DNA from 4 places in the Streptomyces sp. NBC_01275 genome. Region 4 is predicted to be linked to each of the others. Evidence: riboswitches for the same ligand, from Rfam matches in the RefSeq annotation. Region 4 holds a riboswitch; each other region holds the start of a gene.

Region 1 (5,341 bases), 3.8 Mb from region 4:
GTCGCGCTGGTCGCGGCGGCCGGGTCCCACTTCTCGACGCGGGTGAAGTCGAGCAGTTCTGACGCCTTGTCACCGTCCCACCAGATACGGAAGTTGACGCTGGGCGTGGTGGTGGAGACCTTGCCGTCCTGGACGTTGAAGACGCCGGCGCCGGGCCGGGTCACGTCGGCGGTGGACGTCCAGTACTCGTAGCCGCGGTGGTCCGGGTCGATGTCGGCGGCGGTGCCGCGGCCCACGTCGAGGTCGGCGTCGCTCACCGGGTCCGTCGGATGCGCGCCGGTCACGAGTCGCTCGCCGGTGTCGGCGTCGTAGTACTACCAGGGGAAGTTCGACACGATGCCCAGCTCGGACTGCTGGATGGCGAAGCCCTCCAGGCCGGGTCGGTCGGGGTCGAGGTCGGCGATGTCGAAGCGGTCTCCGTGGATGGCTCCGTCGACGACGTAGCGCAGGGTGCCGTCGCTGTTCACGACGTAGTTGCCGTCGGCGATCTCGTCGTGGCCGTCCCCGTCGACGTCGACGGTGCGGATCTGGTGGAAGCTGGTCGCGCCGCTCGCCGGGTCCACCACGTACCTCCAACGGCGGGTCAGGTCCGCGCCGTTGAAGTCCCAGGTCTGGAACAGGACCCGGAACGCGCCGCGCTTCGCGCCGACGCGGGTGACCGACTTCGTGACCAGGCTGGGGTGTTCGCCGTCCAGGTAGGCGATGCCGAAGTGGCCGCCGGAGGGGCCGTCGGCGACGAAGTCGTCGGGCACCGGCTGCCGGGTGCGCTCGACGCCGGTCGCGCCGTCGATCACCGAGACGAACTGGCGGGCGGGCGAGTCGGCGGCGACCTGCGCGCCGTCCGCGAAGGCGGTGCCGGCGGCGGTGTGCGCCAGCACCTCGGCACGGCCGTCGCCGTCGAGGTCGTAGACGGTGACGTTGTCGTCGTTGCGGTAGCCGCCGATCGCCGTGGAGCCGCTGATCGCGGCGGGCGCCGGGTCGTTGGCGCCGTTCCCGCCGACCTGGGTGTAGGAGCCGGGTCCGAAGTCGACCCGCCAGAGCCGCTCGCCGGTGAGCGTGTACGCCTCCAGCAGGTCGGGCCGGTCCCGGGTCCCCGACAGCCGGCTGACGACCAGTTCGTACCGTCCGTCGCCGTCGAGGTCGCCGGGCCAGGCGTGCTGGACGGTGTAGCCGTCGGCGGCGGCGAGGGGGATCTCGGCGTAACCGTCGGCGAAGTCGAGCGCGGCCGAACTCGGCTGCTGTCGATGCCCGTCGACGACCGCACGCACGGTGTACGTGCCCGCGCCCGGGGTGTCGTCCCGGTAGGTCGTCGACCTGCGGATCGGCTCGCGGTTCAGCCGTCGGCCGTTCTTGTAGACGTCGAAGGCGAGGGAGTCGCCGTATCGGGCGTACTCGGTGCCGAGGAGACGCCAGCTGAGGAAGGTCGCCGTGCCGGACGGCACGGCGACCAGGCCGCGGTCGAGGTTCTCCACGATCCGGCGCGGGGTGTCGACGGCGTGCCCGGCGGCGGGCGCGGAGCCGAGTCCCGCCAACAGGACGGCGGCGGTGACAGTGAAGGAAAGCGCTTGCCCTCTCATGGAGATCACTGTGCCGCCACTCTGTCCCGGCTGTCGACGGCCCGGACGGGCCTGCCACACGACCGCAATGAAACGATCATGAACGAGCAAAGTCGAACGGCCCCAGCGGACCCGACGGATCGAACGGACCTAACAGACTGACCGGACCGACCGGACCGACCGGACCGACCGGACCGAACGCCAAAGGCCGGACCCGGGGATCAGGGTCCGGCCTCGGCAGCGTGTCAGGCAGGCAGGCGGTCGGGGGAGGTCAGCCGACGCTGACGCCGTGCGAGCGGAGGTAGGCGACCGGGTCGACGTCCGAGCCGTAGTCCGGCGTGGTGCGGATCTCGAAGTGGAGGTGCGGTCCGGTCACGTTGCCGGTCGCGCCGGAGAGACCGATCTGCTGCCCCTCGGTCACGGTCTGCCCGGCCGAGACGGAGAGCTGCGAGAGATGGGCGTACTGGGCGTAGTAGCCGTCGCCGAGCTTGATGACGACCTGGTTGCCGTACGCGCCGCCCCAGCCGGCGGAGACGACCGTGCCCGCGGCGACGGCCTTGAGGGACGTACCGGTCGGGACGACGAAGTCGACGCCGGTGTGGTAGCCGCTGGACCACATGCTGCCGGCCGTGTGGTAGGCGGTGCCGATGGTGGCGCCCGCCACGGGGAGGGTGTAACCGCTGGAGGTGCTCGTGCTCGCGGCGGCCTCGGTGGTCGCCTTCGACGAGGACGAAGAAGACGAAGAGGACGAAGAGTCCGACGACGAAGACGACGAGGACGCCTTGGAGCCGGAGGACGTGGACGTCGACGACTTGGCGGACGAACCGGATATACCGGGCGACGACTTGGCGCCGGCCGCGGCCTTCCCGCCGATCGACAGCTTGAGGCCGGGGTGGATCAACGACGGGTTGTCGCCGACGGCCGCGCGGTTGTCCTGGTACAGCTTCTGCCAGCCGCCGCTGACGTCCTGCTCGTCCGCGATCTTCGAGAGATAGTCGCCGGACCGCACGGTGTAGGACTTCGTGCTCGTGGCGGCGGTCTTCGTCTCGGCGGCCGTCTGGCGCGCCGACTGAACGGACTGCGCGGCCTTTTCCGAGACCGTCTGCGAAATCGCCTGGGAAGCCGACGCGGAAGCCGACTGGGCGACGGACTGAGAGGGCGCCGCGTGGGCGCCGGCGGCTCCCATGAGCGGAAGAGCGAGAGCCGCGCCGCCGGTTCCGGCGACGGCTATGGAGCGGGTGAAGCGCTGGGTCTTCGGGCGGCGGTGCTTACCCTTCGCGGGCATGACGAAATCCTCTCCGGCGCCTGCGAGGTGAGCTGTCGGGTGCGGGCTGGAGATGCCCGGCCGCACCGAGGCGCGGCTTTACCCCTAGCCGTTCCGGAGACCGGAACAGGCGGTTCTACCTGTGGGTCCCCCGCTCCTGCCTGGTACGGGTGAGTGAGTGCGGGATCCGGGCGGCGGCAGGATTGGGCGTCCGTCCGGATTGGTCTGGAACGTAAGGGACCAAGACGCACAGGGACAAGCAGCGGTTGCCCTGCGCGAACGTTCCTCTTGATCCCCTGTGGGAATTCCCAGTCACCCTCTGTTAATTCAAGGGCGTTTTTTCATCGAACGCCCTTGAAAAGCCCGTAAATTACGTGAACATGACGGACGACTTACGGTCACGGATATGACGCTGCTCACGTGACGCGTTTCCAGGACCCTTTATTCCAGAGCGAGTTGGACTAAGGCTTCAATTCGGACAGAAACCTCAGATGCGACGCAGGCGGATAACCGTCGCATCAAGGTCGCCGCGCAGCCCGGTGGCCAGCCCGTGGTGCAACAGCACCGCCCCCCGGTGGACTTCGCCCGTTTCGCGGCATTCATACGACGCTGTCGGGTCGAGGCCGCGCAACCGGAGCGCGGGGGCGGGCTCGCCGTAGCGCTGCGCCTGGAGCCAGGCGAGGACGACGGTCTCGTCGCCGCGCACGTACTGCACGGCGCTGAGTCCGCCCGTCGGGGGCCGCAGCCGGTGGAGGTCGCCGTGCTGCACCAGGGGCCGGATCTCCTTGTAGAGGTCGACCCACCGCCGGGCCTCGGCGAGCTCCTCCTCGCTCCACTCGGAGAGGTCCCCGCCGACCCCGAGGACGCCGGCCATGGCGCTGACGAACCGGAAGCGCAGGGTGGAGGACCGGCCGTTGAGCTGGGCGTTGGGGCTGTCGGTGACCCAGGCGGCCATGACCCGGGCGGGGTGGATCTGGCTGAAGCCGTGCTGGATGTCGAGCCGGTCGAGGGGGTCAGTGTTGTCGGAGGTCCACACCTGGTCGGTGCGGCTCATGATCCCGAGGTCGATGCGCCCGCCGCCGCCCGAGCAGGACTCGAAGGCGACGCCCGGGTGGGCCGCCCGCAGCCGGTCCAGGAGGGCGTACAAGGCCCGTACATGGTCGACCCAGAGGCGCTGCGGATAGGGGTCGTCCGGCCAGCCGGCGTCGGTGAAGCAGCGGTTGAAGTCCCACTTCACGTAGTCGATGGGCGCGCTGGACAGGAGCCCGTCGAGCTGCTCCCAGAGGTACTCCTGGACGTCCTCGCGCGCGAGGTTCAGTACGAGTTGATTGCGGAACTCCGTCCGCTTTCGTCCCGGTTGGAACTGCACCCAGTCGGGGTGCGCCCGGTACAGCTCGCTGTCGGGGTTGACCATCTCGGGCTCGACCCAGATGCCGAACTGCATGCCGAGGGCGTGCACGTAGTCCGCGAGGGGCGTCAGGCCCTTGGGGAAGCGGTCCGGGTTGGGCCGCCAGTCGCCGAGCCCGGCGTGATCGCCGGTGCGCGCCCCGAACCAGCCGTCGTCGACGACGAACAGCTCGACGCCGATCGCCGCGGCGCGCCGGGCGAGGGTCGCCTGCTGCTCCTCGGAGATGTCGAAGTAGGTGGCCTCCCAGGAGTTGAACAGCACCGGCCGGTCCTGCTCCGCGTCCGGGATGACGTACGCCCGCTGGTAGGCGTGCCAGGCGCGGCTCGCGCCGCCGAAGCCGCCGTCGCTGTACAGCCCGGCGAAGACGGGCGTGGTGAAGGACTCCCCCGCGGCCAGCCGCAGCAGCCCCGAGTCGTCGTACCCGGCGCCGCCGGTGATCTGCACGCGCGCGTCGGGCAGTTGGGCGACGGCGATGCGCCAGGAGCCCGACCAGCCGAGGGCGCAGCCGTAGACCTCGCCGAGCTCCTCGGTCGCGTCCGTGTCCAGGGCGACCCAGGGCAGGTGCTGGTGGCCGGTGTGGCCGCGGCGGCTGCCGATGACCTTCTCACCGTAGGTGAGGGGGGCGCGCGTGAGCCGGGACTCGGCCGCCCAGCGCCCGTGCAGCTGGGACAGACGCCAGCCGTCGCGGTCGGGCAGGGTCCAGACGGCGGAGTCGGCACGCAGCAGCTCCAGCGGCTCCTCCCCCTCGTTGCCCACGGTCGTCCAGCGCTCTACGACGTCGCCGTGCATCCGGTAGTGCAGGGTCACGGCGAGGCCGGCGTCGCGGAAACGCAGCCGCAGCTCGTCGCCGCCGGTGCCTTCGTCGCGGTCGGCGGCGCCGGTCTCGTAGGCCTCGAAGGCCCATTCGGTGCCGCGCCGCTCGTCGGTGCGCACGGACAGGGCCGGTCGGACGAAGCGGGGGCCGCCCTCGACCGGGTACTCCTCCCGGCCGTCGAGCGGGGACTCGAACGAGGCCCCGCGGCTCGGCAGCGGGCGGGCGGCCAGGGCCTCGGCGTCCGCGAGCGCGATGCCCGGGCCCCAGTGCAGATGGATCAGCTCGTCGGCCTCGGTGAG
Region 2 (5,341 bases), 640 kb from region 4:
CTTGATCCTCGTCGCGGTGGAGAACCGGTCCCGGTCCTTCACGGCCATGTCCCCGCCTCCCGTTCACGCGCGTACGTCCCCGCACACGGTACGGGACCGAGTACGAGGACGTACGTACGACGCTGCCTACGCGGGCTATACGGCGGTGAGGCGCAGGCTCAGGCCTTGGCTCAGGCCTTGGCTCAGGCCTTGAAGCGGGGGAACGCGCTGCGGCCGGCGTACACCGCGGCGTCGTCGAGGATCTCCTCGATGCGCAGCAGCTGGTTGTACTTGGCGACGCGGTCCGAGCGGGCCGGGGCGCCGGTCTTGATCTGACCGCAGTTCACCGCGACGGCGAGGTCGGCGATGGTGACGTCCTCGGTCTCGCCGGAGCGGTGGGACATCATGCACTTGAAGCCGTTGCGCTGGGCCATCTCGACGGCGTCCAGGGTCTCGGTCAGCGAGCCGATCTGGTTGACCTTGACGAGCAGGGCGTTCGCGGAGCCCTCCTCGATGCCGCGGGCCAGGCGCTCGGGGTTGGTGACGAAGAGGTCGTCGCCGACGATCTGGACCTTGTCGCCGATGCGGTCGGTGATGACCTTCCAGCCGGCCCAGTCGTCCTCGTACAGCGGGTCCTCGATGGAGACGAGCGGGTACGCGGAGACGAGCTCCTCGTAGTACTCCGTCATCTCGGCGGCCGAGCGGGACTTGCCCTCGAACTCGTACTTGCCGTCCTTGTAGAACTCGGACGCGGCGACGTCGAGCGCGAGCGCGATCTGCTCGCCGGGGATGTAGCCGGCCTGCTTGATGGCCTCGACGATGAGGTCGAGGGCGGCGCGGTTGGACTCCAGGTTCGGGGCGAAGCCGCCCTCGTCGCCCAGGCCGGTGGACAGGCCCTTGGTCTTCAGCACCTTCTTGAGGGTGTGGTAGACCTCGGCGCCCCAGCGCAGGGCCTCGGAGAAGGACTCCGCGCCGATCGGGGCGATCATGAACTCCTGGATGTCCACGTTGGAGTCGGCGTGCGAGCCGCCGTTCAGGATGTTCATCATCGGAACGGGCAGCAGGTGCGCGTTCGGACCGCCGAGGTAGCGGAAGAGGGGCAGGTCGCTGGCCTCGGAGGCGGCGTGGGCCACGGCGAGCGAGACGCCGAGGATGGCGTTGGCGCCGAGGGAGCCCTTGTTGTCGGTGGCGTCCAGGTCGAACATGGCCTGGTCAATCAGACGCTGCTCGGTGGCGTCGTAGCCGACGAGCTCCGGGCCGATCTGCTCGATGACGGCGAGGACGGCCTTCTCGACACCCTTGCCGCCGTAACGGTTGGGGTCACCGTCGCGCAGCTCGATGGCCTCGAAGGCGCCCGTGGAGGCGCCGGACGGAACGGCGGCACGACCCGTGCTGCCGTCGTCGAGGCCGACCTCGACCTCGACCGTGGGGTTGCCTCGGGAGTCCAGGATTTCCCGGGCTACGACGACGTCGATGGACGGCACGAGCATCTCCTTCTTGGGATGTGACGCTGAGAGTGCGGGGCGCGCAGGCCGTGATGAGCCCTTGCTGATGCCTTGCGACTAGAGCCTAACCGCCTCGGGGGCATCGACCACCGACCGACCGCCCCGTGGACTACGTCAGACCGTACCTATTGTTTCCGGCCGGAACAAAGGGGGAGCGACGAACAGGCAAAGAAAACCCCGCTCCGGTGCGTACGGGGGAATGCGCACCGGAGCGGGGAGCCCGTGGGGACGGGGGGGTGACCCTCACGAGGTCTTCAGTGTGTCGACCTCGGCTGTGAGGGTGCTGTGGTCTCACTGGGAGCCAGGTGTCACCTGGGGCCAGGTCGCCGGCCAGAGGTCACCGGCCAGAGGTCACTTCAGGTGCAGCTGCTGGCCCGGGTAGATGAGGTCGGCGTCCTCGACGATGTCCTTGTTCAGCTGGAACAGCTTCTGCCAGCCGCCCTTGACCTTGTGCTTCTCGGCGATGGAGCTGAGGGTGTCGCCCTTGACGACCTTGTACTCGCCGTCGCCCTTCTTGACCTTCTTGCCGGTCGGCGTGCTGACCGTCTTGGACGCGGCCGGGCGGTCGGTCGAGCGGGAGGTGCTCGGCTGCTCGGTGGAGCGGGTGGTGGTGGAGCTGCCCGAGGAGCTGGAGCCGGAGGAGCTGGAGCCGGTGCCGCTGCTCGACGAGCCCGAGGAGCTGCTGCCGTTGTAGGCGGCGCCGGACAGGCCGGTGCCGCAGACCGGCCAGGCGCCCTTGCCCTGGCCCGCGAGGACCTTCTCGCCGATGGCTATCTGCTGGGACTTGCTGGCCTGGTTGGCCTGGGCGGCGTACTGGGTGCCGCCGTACGCGGCCCAGGTGGAGGCGGAGAACTGCAGGCCGCCGTAGTAGCCGTTGCCGGTGTTGATGGACCAGTTGCCGCCGGACTCGCACTGGGCGACGGCGTCCCACTCGGAGGCGGTGGCGGCGGAGGCGCTGCCGGCCGCCATCAGCGGGGCGGCGATGGCGACGCCGGTGACGCCGGCGAGCGCGGCGACACGGGTGGCCCTGGAGGGACGGCGGTGCTTGCCCTTGGCGGAAAACAGCATGGTGGATCCCCTCACCGACGCCTGCGAGGTGAGCTGTCGGGTTCGGGCCGTGTGAGTTGCCCGGCCACTCCTCCATGGCAGTCCTGCGTGGCAGTCCTGCAGTCCATGGGAGGCGTGGCTCCACCCCTAGCCGACTCCGGCAGTCGGTTCCCCGAAGGGCCTCAACCGCCGGACCCGGCGCTTACCTTGGGTCCCCCGCTCCTGCCTACGGCGCTTGACGCGACGACTGTTCCCGGATGGCCGCTGGCAGGATTCGGCGTTGCGACGGCCGGGGCTCGGGTTGCCGAGCGGTCCTGACCGTAGACACGCGATCGACGGAATATCAAAGACGATCAGGGCTTCTGAGACTCATCCCACACTTTCACCAAACCGGACATTCGGCGCGAAGCGTGACGTGAACTCCCGCTGTTTTTCTAGGGATTTCTACCCTATTCAACCCCTGTGTCAAGGGTCTGACCGGCGACGATGTCGCTCGGGTCGGCGCCGATGCGATCCCGGTTCTCGGCGTACAGCGCACGCCACCCGCCGTCGAGGTCAAGGGAGTCGGCGATGGAGGCGAGGGAGTCGCCCTCCTGGACGACATAGGTCGCGGCGGCGTGCCGACCGGTGGAGGCGGTCGCGGGACCGTCGGAGACGCCCGCCGTCGCGTCTCCGGCCGCGCTCTCGTCGGCGGTGTCGCCGCGATGGCGACCGGAGCCGGTGTCGAGAGTGTCGGCGCCGAGAGTGCCGACGTCGAGCGTGCCGGTGTCGACGAGACTCCAAGAGCCCGCATCCTGCGCCGACTTGTCCGAGTCGTCCGAGTCGCCCGCCTCGGGGGTCTTTGTGGACGAACTGCCGGAGTCCTGCGAGTCGCCCTGCCCGCCGGAAGCGTCGGAGCCGGTGGAGTCGTCCGAAGCGGAGGAGGAAGGGGACGAAGAGGACGAAGAGGACGAACTCGATGAATCACCGGACGAGTCGGATGAGTCGGATGAATCCGTCGAACCCGTCGAACCGCTGTCGGCGTCGGAGGAGCCCGAGGAACTCGATGAACCGGAAGAACCGGACGAGCCGGACAACCCCCTGGACAGGTCGGACAATCCAGAAGACGAAGAGGAGTCGGACGAGTCGCCCGCCACCCCGGTGTCCACGTTCAGCGCGCCGGACTCCTTGGTGAGCCCGGTCGTCAGCCCACAGGTGGGCCACGCGCCGACGCCCTCGTCCGCGAGCAGCTTCTGCGCCACGGCGATCTGCTGGTTACGGCTGGCGAGGTCGGGGCTCGACGCGTAGTCGAGTCCGCCGTACGTCTCCCAGTCGTCCTGGGAGAGATGCAGGCCGCCGAAGTAGCCGTCGCCCTTGTCTGCGCTCCAGGAACCCCCGGTCTCGCACTGGGCCACCTTGTCCCACACCGTGCCGTCGGCGGCGCTCGCGCCGGAGGCGGCGAGCAGCGGGATGGCGATGGCGGTGCCGGTCACTCCGGCCGCCACGAGGAGGGCCGGGGCCTGACGGGGGCGACGGTGACGACCGTTCCCGGAGAGCATGCGAGGGCCTTTCTCTGGACAGCAGTGACCGGCGCGGGGGGTGAGGCTGAGGGTCCGCGCTTGACGAGTGAACGTATCGGCAGACGATCACTTGTCACAAGTTAATGCCGCGCAGATCACGTGAAGATCACAGACTTGAGGGTCGGTCACCTTTACTCCGCCGAACGGTCACACTCCGGCTGACACACGGTCATACTCCGGCCGACGCCCGATCGGACAACGGTCGGTCGCCTGGCCGGGCAGGTCGGTCGCTCAGTCGGGCAGCGGTCGGTCACGGACCGGAGTGAACTCCACGGGCAGGGTGCGCAGTCCCCGCATGATGAGCCCGCCGCGCCATCTCAAGTCGGCCGGGTCCACGGCGAGTCGGAGATCCGGCAGGCGGGTGAGCAGGGTGGCCAGGGCGGTCTGGCCCTCCAGCCGGGCCAGGGGCGCGCCCAGGCAGTAGTGGATGCCGTGGCCGTAGCCGAGGTGCTGGTTGTCCCGGCGGGAGAGGTCGAGGGTGTCCGGGTCGGCGAAACGGGCGGGGTCCCGGTCGGCGGCGGCGAGGACGACGAGGACGGGGTCGCCGGGCGCGATGTCCTGACCGCCGACGCTGAGCGGCTCGGTGGCGAACCGCCAGGTGGCCAGCTCGACGGGACCGTCGTAGCGCAGCAGCTCCTCGACGCCGGTCTCCAGGAGGGTGCGGTCGCCGGCGTCCTCGATGAGGGAGCGCTGGAGGCGGTCGCGCTGCTCGGGGTGGGCGAGGAGGGCGTAGGTGCCGTTGCCGATCAGGTTCACGGTCGTCTCGAAGCCGGCGAACAGCAGGATGAAGGCCATGGCGGCGGCCTCGTTCTCGGTGAGGTGCTCGCCGTGGTCGGAGGCGCGGATCAGACCGGAGATGAGGTCCTCGCCGGGGGCGGGGTCGGCGGGCAGCTCCGCGCGCTTGCGGTGGATGAGCTCCAGGAGATAGCCGCGCATCTTCTTCACCGACCGCGCGACACCGCCGCGCGGGCCGCCGCCGTGCCGGATCATCATCCCCGCCCAGTCGCGGAAGTCGTCCTGGTCCTCGCGCGGGACGCCGAGGAGGTCGCAGATCGCGTAGATGGGAAGAGGGAAGGCGAAGTCGTGGATGAGGTCGGCCTCGCCCTTCGCCGCGAACTGGTCGATGAGGTGGTCGGTGAGCTCCTGTACCCGGGGCGCGAACTCGGCCACGCGGCGAGGCGTGAACGCCTTGCTGACGAGCCGTCGCAGGCGGGTGTGGTCCGGCGGGTCGATGTTCAGCAGATGCGTCGT
Region 3 (5,341 bases), 1.2 Mb from region 4:
CACGCCATGAGCGTGCGCAGTGCGGCCGGGTCGCGTTCGTCGAACACGAACCGCAGGTCGCCGACCTGGCGGCCGAGCCGGCGCTCCTTGGCGAGGGTCGTCTTCAGGAACTTCGGCGACTGGGCGCGCAGTACGGACTCGTAGGTCTCGTACCCCTTTGCCACGTCGATGACGTAGGAGGCGTACTCCGCGGCGGTGTGGCGGGCGAACAGCCCTTGTTCCGCCTCCAGGTTGTCGAAGGCGAAGCTCGACAGGGAGCACGCCCGCATCAGTTCCTCGGCGTTCAGACCGAGTCCCGGGCTCAGTACGGCGCCCTGCGCGTCCGAGACGCCGTACGCGAGGGCCTGGCCCTGGCCGAGCGGGCCCCGCTCATGGGGCAGGAAGCCGACCGGCTCGCGCCCCTCGTACACCACCGCCACCCGCGCGCGTGCCCGCACGCGGCCCACTGTGTCGGTGAACTCCGGTTCCATGAAGGGGTTGCGCGGCAGCGTCGACGCGGCGCGCAGCGCGCGCCACCGCTCCCTCTCCCCCTCGCCGAGGCCTTCCGGCCTCAGCACACGAATGCGCCCACTGCTCAACCTGACCCCCCGATCAAGTCCCCCTGGACACCTGGACGGTACCGCTCCATCAGGGCGTCGCGGTAGGTAGCGTCGCATGTTGTTGCCAACTGGTGCAGAGGCCTTTAACCGTCCGCTACCCGGCGATGTGTCAGAAAGCTGTTTCTTTTAAAGGGGAGTTGGCAGAACCGGACAGGACCTGGCCGTCGTCCGGTTCGCGTCGAACCCGTGGGGCGTGGGATCCGTATTCTCTGATCATGGCCGCACCCATCGCATATGCCCCGCGCACCGCGTACTCGCTCATCGCCACCGACCTGGACGGAACGCTGCTCCGCGGCGACGACACCTTCTCCGACCGGTCGCTCGACGTGCTCGCGCGGGTGAGGGCGGCCGGCGCCTGCCATCTGGTCGTGACCGGACGGCCGGCGCCCCGGGTCCGCCCGCTGCTGGACAACCTGCGCGGCGGCGGGCTCGCGGTGTGCGGACAGGGCGCGCAGTTGTACGACGCCGGCGCGGACCGTCTGCTGTGGTCGGTCACCCTGGACCGGGAACTCGCCGAGACCGCGCTCGGCAAGATCGAGGCCGAGGTCGGGCAGGTGTACGCGGCCGTCGACCAGGACGGCGTCGACGGGCTGACGCTCATCGAGCCGGGCTATCTGATGCCGCACCCGACGCTGCCCGCGCTGCGCGTCGGCTCGCGCGACGACCTGTGGTGCGAGCCGATCAGCAAGGTGCTGCTGCGCCATCCCGGGCTGTCCGACGACGAGTTGGCGGCCACCGCCCGCTCGGTGGTCGGCTCGCTGGCCACCGTGACCATGTCGGGTCCCGGCACGGTCGAGCTCCAGCCCTGCGGCATCACCAAGGCGACGGGGCTGGCCCTGGCCGCCGAGCACCTCGGTCTGCGGCCCGAGGACACCCTCGCCTTCGGCGACATGCCGAACGACATCCCGATGTTCGACTGGGCCGCCCACGGCGTCGCGATGGCCAACGCCCACCCCGAGCTCAAGGCGGTGGCCGACGAGGTGACGACGTCGAACGAGGACGACGGCGTGGCCATCGTCCTCGAACGGTTGTTTGCTTAAGGCTCCGCGGCTCCGCGGCTTTGCGGATCCGCTGACGACTTCGCACGGAAGCAGCGGAAGCAGCGGAAGCGGGTGTCAGTACGCGCCGAAGACGTTGTCGATCGAGCCGTACCGCGCGGCCGCGTAGTTGCAGGCGGCGGTGATGTTCGCTACCGGGTCGTACGGGTTGAAGGATGTGCCCGCCACGTGGTAGGCGAGGAAGGTCGGGTCGATGACCTGGAGCAGGCCCTTGGACGGGGTGCCCGCGGCCGCGTTGGAGTCCCAGAGGTTGACTGCGTTCGGGTTGCCCGACGACTCGCGCATGACGTTGCGGTAGATGCCGTTGTACGTGCCCGGGATGCCCTTCTGGGCCATGATCGCGAGCGACTCGCGGATCCAGCCGTCGAGGTTGTTGGTGTACCCGGCGGTCGTGACGGTCGCGGCGGTGGTCGCCGTCGTGGCGGCGGAGGCGCTGGTCGCGCCGATGAGCGGGAGGGCGAGCACGGCCGCACCGGTGCCGGCGACGGCGAGGGTGCGGAAGAGACGGTTGCGGCGCGGCTGAGCGGCAGCGGGCATGACGAAGTTCCTCTCCTTCGCCTGCGAGGTGAGCTGTCGGGTTCGGGCGGGAGCTGCCCGGCCGCGCCCTGACGGACACGACTTCACCCCAAGCCGTACCGGTATGTCCGAATCAACCGTAAAAACTGGAGATGTCGAAAATATTCAGTACGGCGACTTACCTGGTTCCCCCGCTCCTGCCGAGCGTTCTAGTAGGTGGTCCGGGCGGCGGCAGGATTCGGCGTCCGCCCGACAGGCCGGGAACGTATGCGAGAGCACATGTCCGGAACAAGTACCGGATTCACAGATCAGCCCTATTGACCTTGGTCTGGGGCGTATGGGGTGCTTGATCCTTTGGTACTGCAAAGCTTCAACTGGCGTTTGCGGCACGGCGGGAACCGGGGGAGGCTCGGTAGGGGTGGAGGCGGTGCGGGGCGGGTACGCGTGACTCAACTCACCACGGGGCGCAAGAGTGGTAAATCGGTCAATAAACTCAAGTCATAGTTAATTGGTCGAGCGGGTGGACGTGGGGGCTGTCGGTGATCGAAACGTGACCGGATACGCTGACTTGAGTGAGCCTTGAGTGAGCGCAGAGACCTATCGACAAACCGCGTAATCGCCCGTAGACACCAGCAGACAGGAGACCCCTCGTGACCGTCGTCGAGCCGTTCGGGCTGAGCGTGCGGGACCAGGTTCTGGAAGCCGATGTCCAGGCCGGGTTGGCGGCTGTCGAGGAGGGCTTGCTCGAGGCAACCAAGAGTGAGGTTCCGTTCATCACGGAGGCGGCCCAGCACCTGCTGCGGGCGGGCGGGAAGCGGTTCCGTCCCCTGCTCGTGATGCTCGCGGCGCGGTTCGGCGACCCGTACGCGCCGGGGATCGTGCCGTCCGCGGTGGTCGTGGAACTGACCCATCTGGCCACGCTGTACCACGACGACGTGATGGACGAGGCCGAGGTGCGGCGGGGGGTGCCGAGCGCGAACACCCGCTGGGGCAACTCGGTCGCCGTGCTCACCGGCGACTTCCTCTTCGCCCGTGCCTCGCACATCCTGGCCGACCTCGGGCCCGAGGCGGTGCGGGTGCAGGCCGAGGCGTTCGAGCGGCTGGTCACCGGACAGATCCTGGAGACCGCGGGGCCGGTGGACGGCCGCGACCCCGTGGAGCACTACCTGGACGTCCTCGGCGGCAAGACCGGCTCGCTGGTGGCGGTGTCCTGCCGGTTCGGCGCGATGATGTCGGGCGCCGACGAGACGGTCGTGGACGTGCTGACCCAGTACGGGGAGCGGCTCGGGGTCGCCTTCCAGCTGGCGGACGACGTCCTGGACATCGCGTCCGACTCCCATGAGTCCGGCAAGACGCCGGGCACGGACCTGCGCGAGGGCGTCCCGACCCTCCCGGTGCTACGACTGCGGGAGCGGGCCGCGCGGCTGGAACTCCCGGAGGACATCGCCCTGTGCGAGCTCCTGGACTCCGACCTCGGCGACGACGCCAAGCTCGCGGAGGCGGTGGCCGCCTTCCGGGCCCACCCCGCGCTGGAGCAGGCCCGCCGGGACACGGTCCGGTACGCGAAGGACGCCCGCGCCGCGTTGGCGCCGTTGCCGGAGTGCGACGCGAAGGCGGCGCTGCTGGAACTCTGCGACGCGGTGGTCCACCGAGCCGGCTGACCGGTCCGGTCACGACCGGGCCGGCCCGGGCCTGCCCCGGCGGGGACTTCGTCCCCCCGCGCCCGGCGCCTCCGGAGCTCCTCACCCTGTGCTTCCGGACCTCCGCGCCCGGCGTCTCCGGACCTCCGCACCCTGTGCCCGCCCCCTACGGGTCGACCGCCCAACTCCGCCGCCATGTCATACCGCAGGCGTACGCGGAGTTGAGTCCTCGGTCTGACGCTTCCTCCGGTGGGATTTGGTGAGATGGGAATCGCGGAAAACACCACTCCTCACCGATTCGGGTGAGAATGGCGGCTCGGGGTGGGGACGTTCAACGTGAGATGACCGGCCGCCGCCGACGACGGAGGTAAGGCACACATGGCACCGAACGCATCCGACGACAGCACGACCGCCGGGGAGGTCGACGACCTGCGCGCCGGTCGGCGCAAGGCCGTACGGTACGTCGTCCCGGTCACCGTCGTGGGCATCGCGGCGGCGACGATCGGGCTCGTCCCGGCGCTCGCCGACTCCGGCGACCCCGACCTGCCGAAGATCACCGCGCAGCAGCTCCTCGACAAGATCGCCGCGTCGGACGTACAGCAGCTGTCCGGCACCGTGAAGATCACCACCGATCTGGGTCTGCCCGACCTCGGCGGCCTGGAGAGCGGGCTGCTCTCCGGGGTCGCCCAGCAGGGCGGTGACGGATCGTCCGCCGACCCGTCCGCCAAGCTCACCGAACTGGCCTCCGGCACGCACACCCTGCGCGTCGCCGCCGACGGCCCGGACCGGCAGAAGCTCTCCCTTCTGGAGAACGCAGCCGAGTACAGCGTCATCCACAACGGCAAGGACGTGTGGGGGTACGACAGCGCCTCCAACGAGGTCTACCACTCCACCGTCGACGAGAGCGCGGACAACGGCGGGGACAGGACCGGGAAGGACGCCGACCCCGTTCCGGCCACGCCCAAGGAGCTCACCGAGGACGCCCTGAAGGCGGTCGACGACACGACCTCCGTGACCGTCGACGGCACCGTCCAGGTCGCCGGCCGCGACGCCTACAAACTGCTGGTCAAGCCGAAGCAGTCCGGCTCCACGGTCGGCGCCATCAGCGTGGCCGTCGACGCGAAGACGGGCCTGCCGCTGAAGTTCACGCTGACCCCGGCGAGCGGCGGCGCAGCCGTCGTGGACGCGGGCTTCACCCAGGTCAGCTTCTCCAAGCCCGCGGCCTCCACCTTCGACTTCACCGCCCCCAAGGGCGCGAAGGTGACCGAGGGCGACGAGGCCGGCAAGAGCGACGAGAGCGGCGCGGCGCCCGAGGGCTTCGGCGGGTCCGGCACGCCCGAGACCCTCGCGCAGGACTTCGAGGGCGCCGGCGGTCCCAACGTCATCGGCAAGGGCTGGACCTCCGTCGCCACCTTCGGCACCGGCGGCGAGGGCGTCCCCTCGGGCTCCGACACCGGCTCCGACGCGGGCGGCGCGCTCGGCGGCTTCCTCGGCTCCTTCGGCGACAAGGTGAGCGGCAAGTTCGGCT
Region 4 (5,341 bases):
TAGCGGACGTTGTGCGGGGTCGTGAAGACGCCCGTCGGGACCCGGTCGTGGACGTCCGTGCCCAGTCCCCTCAACTGCTCCGCCTTGTCGGGGTTGTTGGACAGCAGGTCCAGCTCGGTGATGCCGAGGGCGCGCAGCATCTGGGCGGCGGCGGTGTAGTCCCGGCCGTCCTCCGGCAGCCCGAGGGCGGCGTTCGCCTCGTAGGTGTCCAGGCCCTGGTCCTGGAGGGCGTACGCGTCGAGCTTGTTGTAGAGGCCGATGCCGCGGCCCTCCTGACGGAGGTAGAGCAGGACGCCGCCCGTCTCGGCTATCCGCTCGACCGCCTCGCGCAGCTGGGGTCCGCAGTCGCAGCGCGCGGAGCCGAAGACGTCCCCGGTCAGGCACTCGGAGTGCAGCCGGACCAGCGGGACGGCGCCGGGGGCCGGTTCGCCGAGGACGACGGCGACATGCTCGAGGCCGTCGGCCAGACCGTGGAAGGTGACGAGTTCGGCGTCGACGGAGTATCCGTCGGGGAAGCGCAGCGGTACGCGGACGCGGGCGCGCTGGGTGGCGGCGGCGGGGGTGTCGGGCATGCGGGTCTCCCGGGTCCGGTGAAACAAAGAACGAAGAACGAAGAACAGAGAACTAACGGCAAGAGGCAAGCAGCGAAGAACAAGCGACAAGCGACAAGCGACAAGCGACAAGCGACAAGCGACAAGGAGCAAAACGAGCATCTGCTTCAGATTTGAAGCAGGCCCTCGCTTCGAGACCCTACCCATGTTTTAAATTTGAAGCAACTGGATTGCGACCCAGATCACGAACAGGACGACGACGGCGGCGACGACCGCCTCCGCCACGGCACGTCGTCGTCCGCCGGCCGCGTCCCGTCCTCCTCCAGCGCCCGAGCGATGCCCGTGCAGATCTCCTCCAGCTGCCCCACCTGCTCCTCGTTCAGGTGAGCGAACAGCGAGTCCCGCACGGTCTCGACATGGCCCGGGGCGGTCCGTTCCAGTACGGCCATCCCCTCGTCGGTCAGGACGGCGACGCTGCCCCGCTTGTCCCACCGGCAGTTCTCCCGCCGGACCAGCCCGTCCTTCTCCAGCCGCGTCACCGCGTACGTCAGTCGACTGCGGGTGATCTTCGTCCGCTCGGCCAGGTCGGTCATACGCAGCTGACGCTCCGGCGTCTCGGAGAGATTGGCGAGGATGGAGTAGTACAGGTGGGGCATGCCGGCGTCCTGCTGGAGCTGTCGGTCGATCGCGTCCTCCAGGAGGTGCGTCGCGGCGATGTACGCGCGCCAGGCGCGCTGCTCCTCGGGGGTGAGCCAGCGGGTCGTCATGCCACCCAGTGTAGGTTTGTTTCAAACTTGAACCAAGACCCTGCCGTCGTTCCTGGAGAGCCGCGCCGATGTCGTACCCGTACCTGTACCCGTACGTCCTGCTGTCCGCCGCCGTCTCCCTCGACGGCTACCTCGACGACACCTCCCCCGAGCGCCTGCTGCTCTCCAGCCCCGCCGACTTCGACCGGGTCGACGAGGTGCGGGCCGGCGTCGACGCGATCCTCGTCGGCGCCGGCACCATCCGCGCCGACAACCCCCGGCTGCTGGTGAACTCCCCCGAGCGGCGCACCGTACGGGTGGCGGCCGGGAAGGCGGAGTACCCCCTGAAGGTCACCGTCAGCGGCTCCGGCGACCTCGACCCGGCGGCGAAGTTCTGGCACACGGGCGGCGAGAAGGTCGTGTACACGACCGAGAAGGGCGCGGTCCGGGCCCGGTCGCTGGGGCTCGCCGCCGATGTCGTCCCCCTCGGCCCCGAACTGGACTGGCGGCGGCTCCTCGAGCACCTCCACGCCGAGCGCGGCGTACGCCGGCTCATGGTCGAGGGCGGCGGAACCATCCACACCCAATTGCTCCAGCAGGGCCTCGCCGACGAACTCCAGCTCGTCCTCGCCCCGCTCCTCGTGGGCGACCCGGACGCGCCCCGCCTCTTCGGCCCGGGCGGCTACCAGGGCGGACGCCTGCGCCTGACCGAGACCCGGCGGATCGAGGACGTGGTCCTCATGCGCTACGAGCCCACCGCCCCCGGCGCCGGCCCGCTCCCCTCCGCGGCCGACCGCCGCTGGCTGGCCCTGGCCTGCGATCTCGCGGCCGAGTGTCCTCCCTCGCGGACCGCCTTCAGCGTCGGCGCGGTGATCGTGGCCGCCGACGGCACGGAGCTGGCGCGCGGCCACTCCCGGGAGGCCGGCGACCCGGTCGTGCACGCCGAGGAGGCCGCCCTCGCCAAGCTCGACCCCGCCGACCCCCGGCTGCCCGGCGCCACCGTCTACAGCAGCCTGGAGCCCTGCGCGCACCGCTCCTCCCGCCCCACCCCCTGCGCCCGTCTCATCCTCGACGCGGGCGTGCGCCGGGTCGTCACGGCCTGGCGGGAGCCCAACACCTTCGTCACGGAGGCGGACGGCACCGGGCTCCTCGCGGCCGAGGGCGTCGACGTCGTCGTACTCCCGGAATACGAGGAGCGGGCGCAGGTGGCGAACCTGCACCTGAGCGGGTGATACAGTTAAGTCAACAACGACGCGGGGTGGAGCAGCTCGGTAGCTCGCTGGGCTCATAACCCAGAGGTCGCAGGTTCAAATCCTGTCCCCGCTACTGAAGGCCGAGGGCCGGAATCCGAAAGGGTTCCGGCCCTCGGTTTGTTTGCCTTCCTCATGTCGTCACCCCTCGTGACCGCTCGACCGCCCTGCGCATAACAGCTGAGTCACCATCAAAACGCGTGTGACTGCTGAAGCGTTCCCGAGGTGAGGTCAACTCGCCCGTTTTTCACCGGTCATGGCCTGAAAGTCCAGGCCATGAATGTTGTTGATCAAGGGGAACAGCTTGGAAACCCACCCCTAGGTCTATTAACGTTCGATAACGCAGCGCGGTCGTCCCAGCCGACACAAGAGTCGGCTCCGTGCGCACTGCCGAATCCCGCAAGGGAACCGGGGAACCACCACCTTGGGGTGAATCTCGCGGAAGCCGCCGTGTGGCAACGGCCGGTATACGCGCGTAGGAGACCTTCCCGCTCCGAACCCGTCAGCTAACCCGGTAGGCGACGGAAGGAAAGGAGTACGCCCGCGTGGCGTCCAACCCGCCTGCCCCAGAAGCCCCGTTCGTGCCGGGCCAGCGTTCCCCCGAGACCTTCGGCTTCGGCACCTACCGCACCGACGAGGGCCCCTGGGAGGAATGGAACCCCACCGCGGAGTCCGTTCGCCCGGTACGCGGCAAGCACCGCGTCGCCAAGCAGCGCGGCGGCGGGTTCGCCCGCAGCTCCACCGTCCTCGGCGTCGGCGTCATAGCCGCCGTCAGCGCGGGCGGCATGGCCAGCGCCAACACCGGCAAGGCGCCGGTCTCCATCTCCATGCCCGACCTCCCCTCGGTGGGCGGCCTTCTCACGGAGGACGACGCCCCCCCGGAGCCCGCGCCCGCCCTCAGCAGCTTCGGCACCGAGTCCGACGACACCGCCCAGGGCGGCGCCGCCGACGCCGGCGAGGCGCTGCGCAGCCGGATCATGGCGCAGGCCGAGTCGCAGCAGACGCAGATCGAGGCGAAGGCCAAGGTCGCCGCCGCCAAGGCAGAGGCCGCCGCGACCGCCAAGGCCGAGAAGGAAGCCAAGGCCAAGGCCGCGGCCGCGAAGGAGAAGGCGGAAGCGGAGGCCAAGAAGAAGGCCGAGGCCGCGCGCCTGGCCGAGCTGGCCAAGCAGTACACGCTGCCGACCTCCTCGTACACCATCACCTCGACCTTCGGTCAGGCCGGCTCGCTCTGGTCGTCCGGGTACCACACCGGCCTCGACTTCGCCGCGCCCACGGGCACCCTCATCAAGGCCGTCCACAGCGGGACCGTCACCGAGGCGGGCTGGGCCGGTTCCTACGGCTACCGCACCATCCTGACTCTGGACGACGGAACCGAGCTGTGGTTCTGCCACCAGTCGTCGATCAGCGTCAGTGTCGGCCAGAAGGTCGGCACGGGCGACGTCATCGGCCGCGTCGGCGCCACCGGGAACGTCACCGGCGCCCACCTCCACCTCGAGGTCCACCCGAACGGCAGCGCCGACGGCATCGACCCCATGTCCTGGCTGCGGAGCAAGGGCCTCAACCCCTGACCCGTAAGGGTCTCCCCCGCCCGTTGGAACCCCGGCAGCCCTGACGACACCCCCCCGACGTCAGGGCTGCCGGTTCCGTCTGCCGGTCCCCTCGTGCTGTTCACACGTTCTTCGTACAGTGCACGGAATGGGCCTCTCCGGCACGGCGTTGATCCAAAGCATGACTTCTCTTCGCCAGCTCGGCTCCTCCGACCTCAAGGTCTTCCCGCTCTCCCTCGGCGGCAACGTCTTCGGCTGGACCGCCGACGAGGCCGCCTCCCTCGCCGTCCTCGACGCCTACGCGGACGCCGGCGGCAACTTCATCGACACCGCCGACTCCTACTCGGCGTGGATCGAGGGCCATCAGGGCGGTGAGTCCGAGACCGTCATCGGCAAGTGGATCAAGGCGCGCGGCAACCGCGACGACATCGTGATCGCCACCAAGGTCAGCCAGCACCCCGAGTTCCCGGGCCTGACCGCCGCGAACATCAAGGCCGCCGCCGACGCATCCCTGCGTCGCCTGGACACCGACCGCATCGACCTCTACTACACCCACTTCGACAAGCCCGAGGTCCCGGTCGAGGAGATCGTCGGCGCGCTGGACGACCTGGTGAAGGCGGGCAAGGTGCGGCACATCGCGGCCTCCAACATCTCCCCGGAGCGGCTGCGGGCGTCCCTGGAGTTCTCCGACCGCGAGGGCCTGGCCCGCTACGTCGCCCTCCAGCCCCACTACAACCTGGTCTCACGCGACACCTACGAGGGCGAGCTGCAGGACCTCGCCGCCGCCTCCGGCCTCGCCGCCGTCCCGTACTACGCGCTGGCCTCCGGCTTCCTCACCGGCAAGTACCGGCCCGGTACGACGGTGGAGAGCCCGCGGGCCTCCGGCGCGGCCAAGCACCTCGACTCCGAGCGGGGCCAGAAGGTCCTCACCGCCCTGGACGAGATCGCCCAGGCCCACGACACCCAGGTCGCCACGGTGGCCCTGGCCTGGCTCGCGGCCCAGCCGACGATCGCCGCGCCGATCGCGTCCGCCCGTACGGTCGAGCAGCTGCCGGCGCTGCTGGGCGTGGCGGAGCTGGAGCTGACGCAGGCCGAACTCGAGAAGTTGACGGAGGCGTCGGCGTAGCGGTCCGTACGACCAGCTGCATCCCCTACGACTGGTAGGGGTTGTAGCTGGGGTGCTGCGCCGCCGGATATCCGTACCCGTACCCGTACCCGTACCCGTAGCCGTACCCGTAGCCCTGTCC

Evidence for each region. A riboswitch is a leader RNA that binds a small molecule or an ion and turns the genes downstream of it on or off. The one in region 4 is predicted to bind cyclic di-AMP.
Region 1: it holds a riboswitch for cyclic di-AMP, as region 4 does, so the genes downstream of both, OG562_RS36790 (M23 family metallopeptidase) here and OG562_RS19940 (M23 family metallopeptidase) in region 4, are expected to answer to the same signal.
Region 2: it holds a riboswitch for cyclic di-AMP, as region 4 does, so the genes downstream of both, OG562_RS17145 (transglycosylase family protein) here and OG562_RS19940 (M23 family metallopeptidase) in region 4, are expected to answer to the same signal.
Region 3: it holds a riboswitch for cyclic di-AMP, as region 4 does, so the genes downstream of both, OG562_RS25415 (transglycosylase SLT domain-containing protein) here and OG562_RS19940 (M23 family metallopeptidase) in region 4, are expected to answer to the same signal.

Annotation. Positions count from the first base shown of each region.
Region 1 is NZ_JAPEOZ010000001.1:8,388,507-8,393,847, reverse strand. Features, by position in the region: partial or broken gene OG562_RS36795 (hypothetical protein) at 1-1,577, opposite strand, end outside; gene OG562_RS36790 (M23 family metallopeptidase) at 1,828-2,841, opposite strand; cyclic di-AMP (ydaO/yuaA leader) riboswitch at 2,846-3,003, opposite strand; gene OG562_RS36785 (alpha-galactosidase) at 3,308-5,341, opposite strand, start outside.
Region 2 is NZ_JAPEOZ010000001.1:3,921,406-3,926,746, forward strand. Features, by position in the region: gene OG562_RS17135 (septum formation initiator family protein) at 1-48, opposite strand, end outside; gene eno (phosphopyruvate hydratase) at 183-1,469, opposite strand; gene OG562_RS17145 (transglycosylase family protein) at 1,836-2,552, opposite strand; cyclic di-AMP (ydaO/yuaA leader) riboswitch at 2,556-2,775, opposite strand; gene OG562_RS17150 (transglycosylase family protein) at 2,981-4,069, opposite strand; gene OG562_RS17155 (cytochrome P450) at 4,322-5,341, opposite strand, start outside.
Region 3 is NZ_JAPEOZ010000001.1:5,749,344-5,754,684, forward strand. Features, by position in the region: gene OG562_RS25405 (GNAT family N-acetyltransferase) at 1-557, opposite strand, end outside; gene OG562_RS25410 (HAD family hydrolase) at 815-1,639, shown strand; gene OG562_RS25415 (transglycosylase SLT domain-containing protein) at 1,715-2,194, opposite strand; cyclic di-AMP (ydaO/yuaA leader) riboswitch at 2,200-2,427, opposite strand; gene OG562_RS25420 (polyprenyl synthetase family protein) at 2,824-3,834, shown strand; gene OG562_RS25425 (DUF2092 domain-containing protein) at 4,192-5,341, shown strand, end outside.
Region 4 is NZ_JAPEOZ010000001.1:4,556,623-4,561,963, reverse strand. Features, by position in the region: gene ribA (GTP cyclohydrolase II) at 1-572, opposite strand, end outside; gene OG562_RS19955 (MarR family winged helix-turn-helix transcriptional regulator) at 794-1,318, opposite strand; gene OG562_RS19950 (dihydrofolate reductase family protein) at 1,387-2,529, shown strand; tRNA gene OG562_RS19945 (tRNA-Met) at 2,550-2,623, shown strand; cyclic di-AMP (ydaO/yuaA leader) riboswitch at 2,926-3,085, shown strand; gene OG562_RS19940 (M23 family metallopeptidase) at 3,093-4,115, shown strand; gene OG562_RS19935 (aldo/keto reductase) at 4,276-5,220, shown strand; gene OG562_RS19930 (PrsW family intramembrane metalloprotease) at 5,246-5,341, opposite strand, start outside.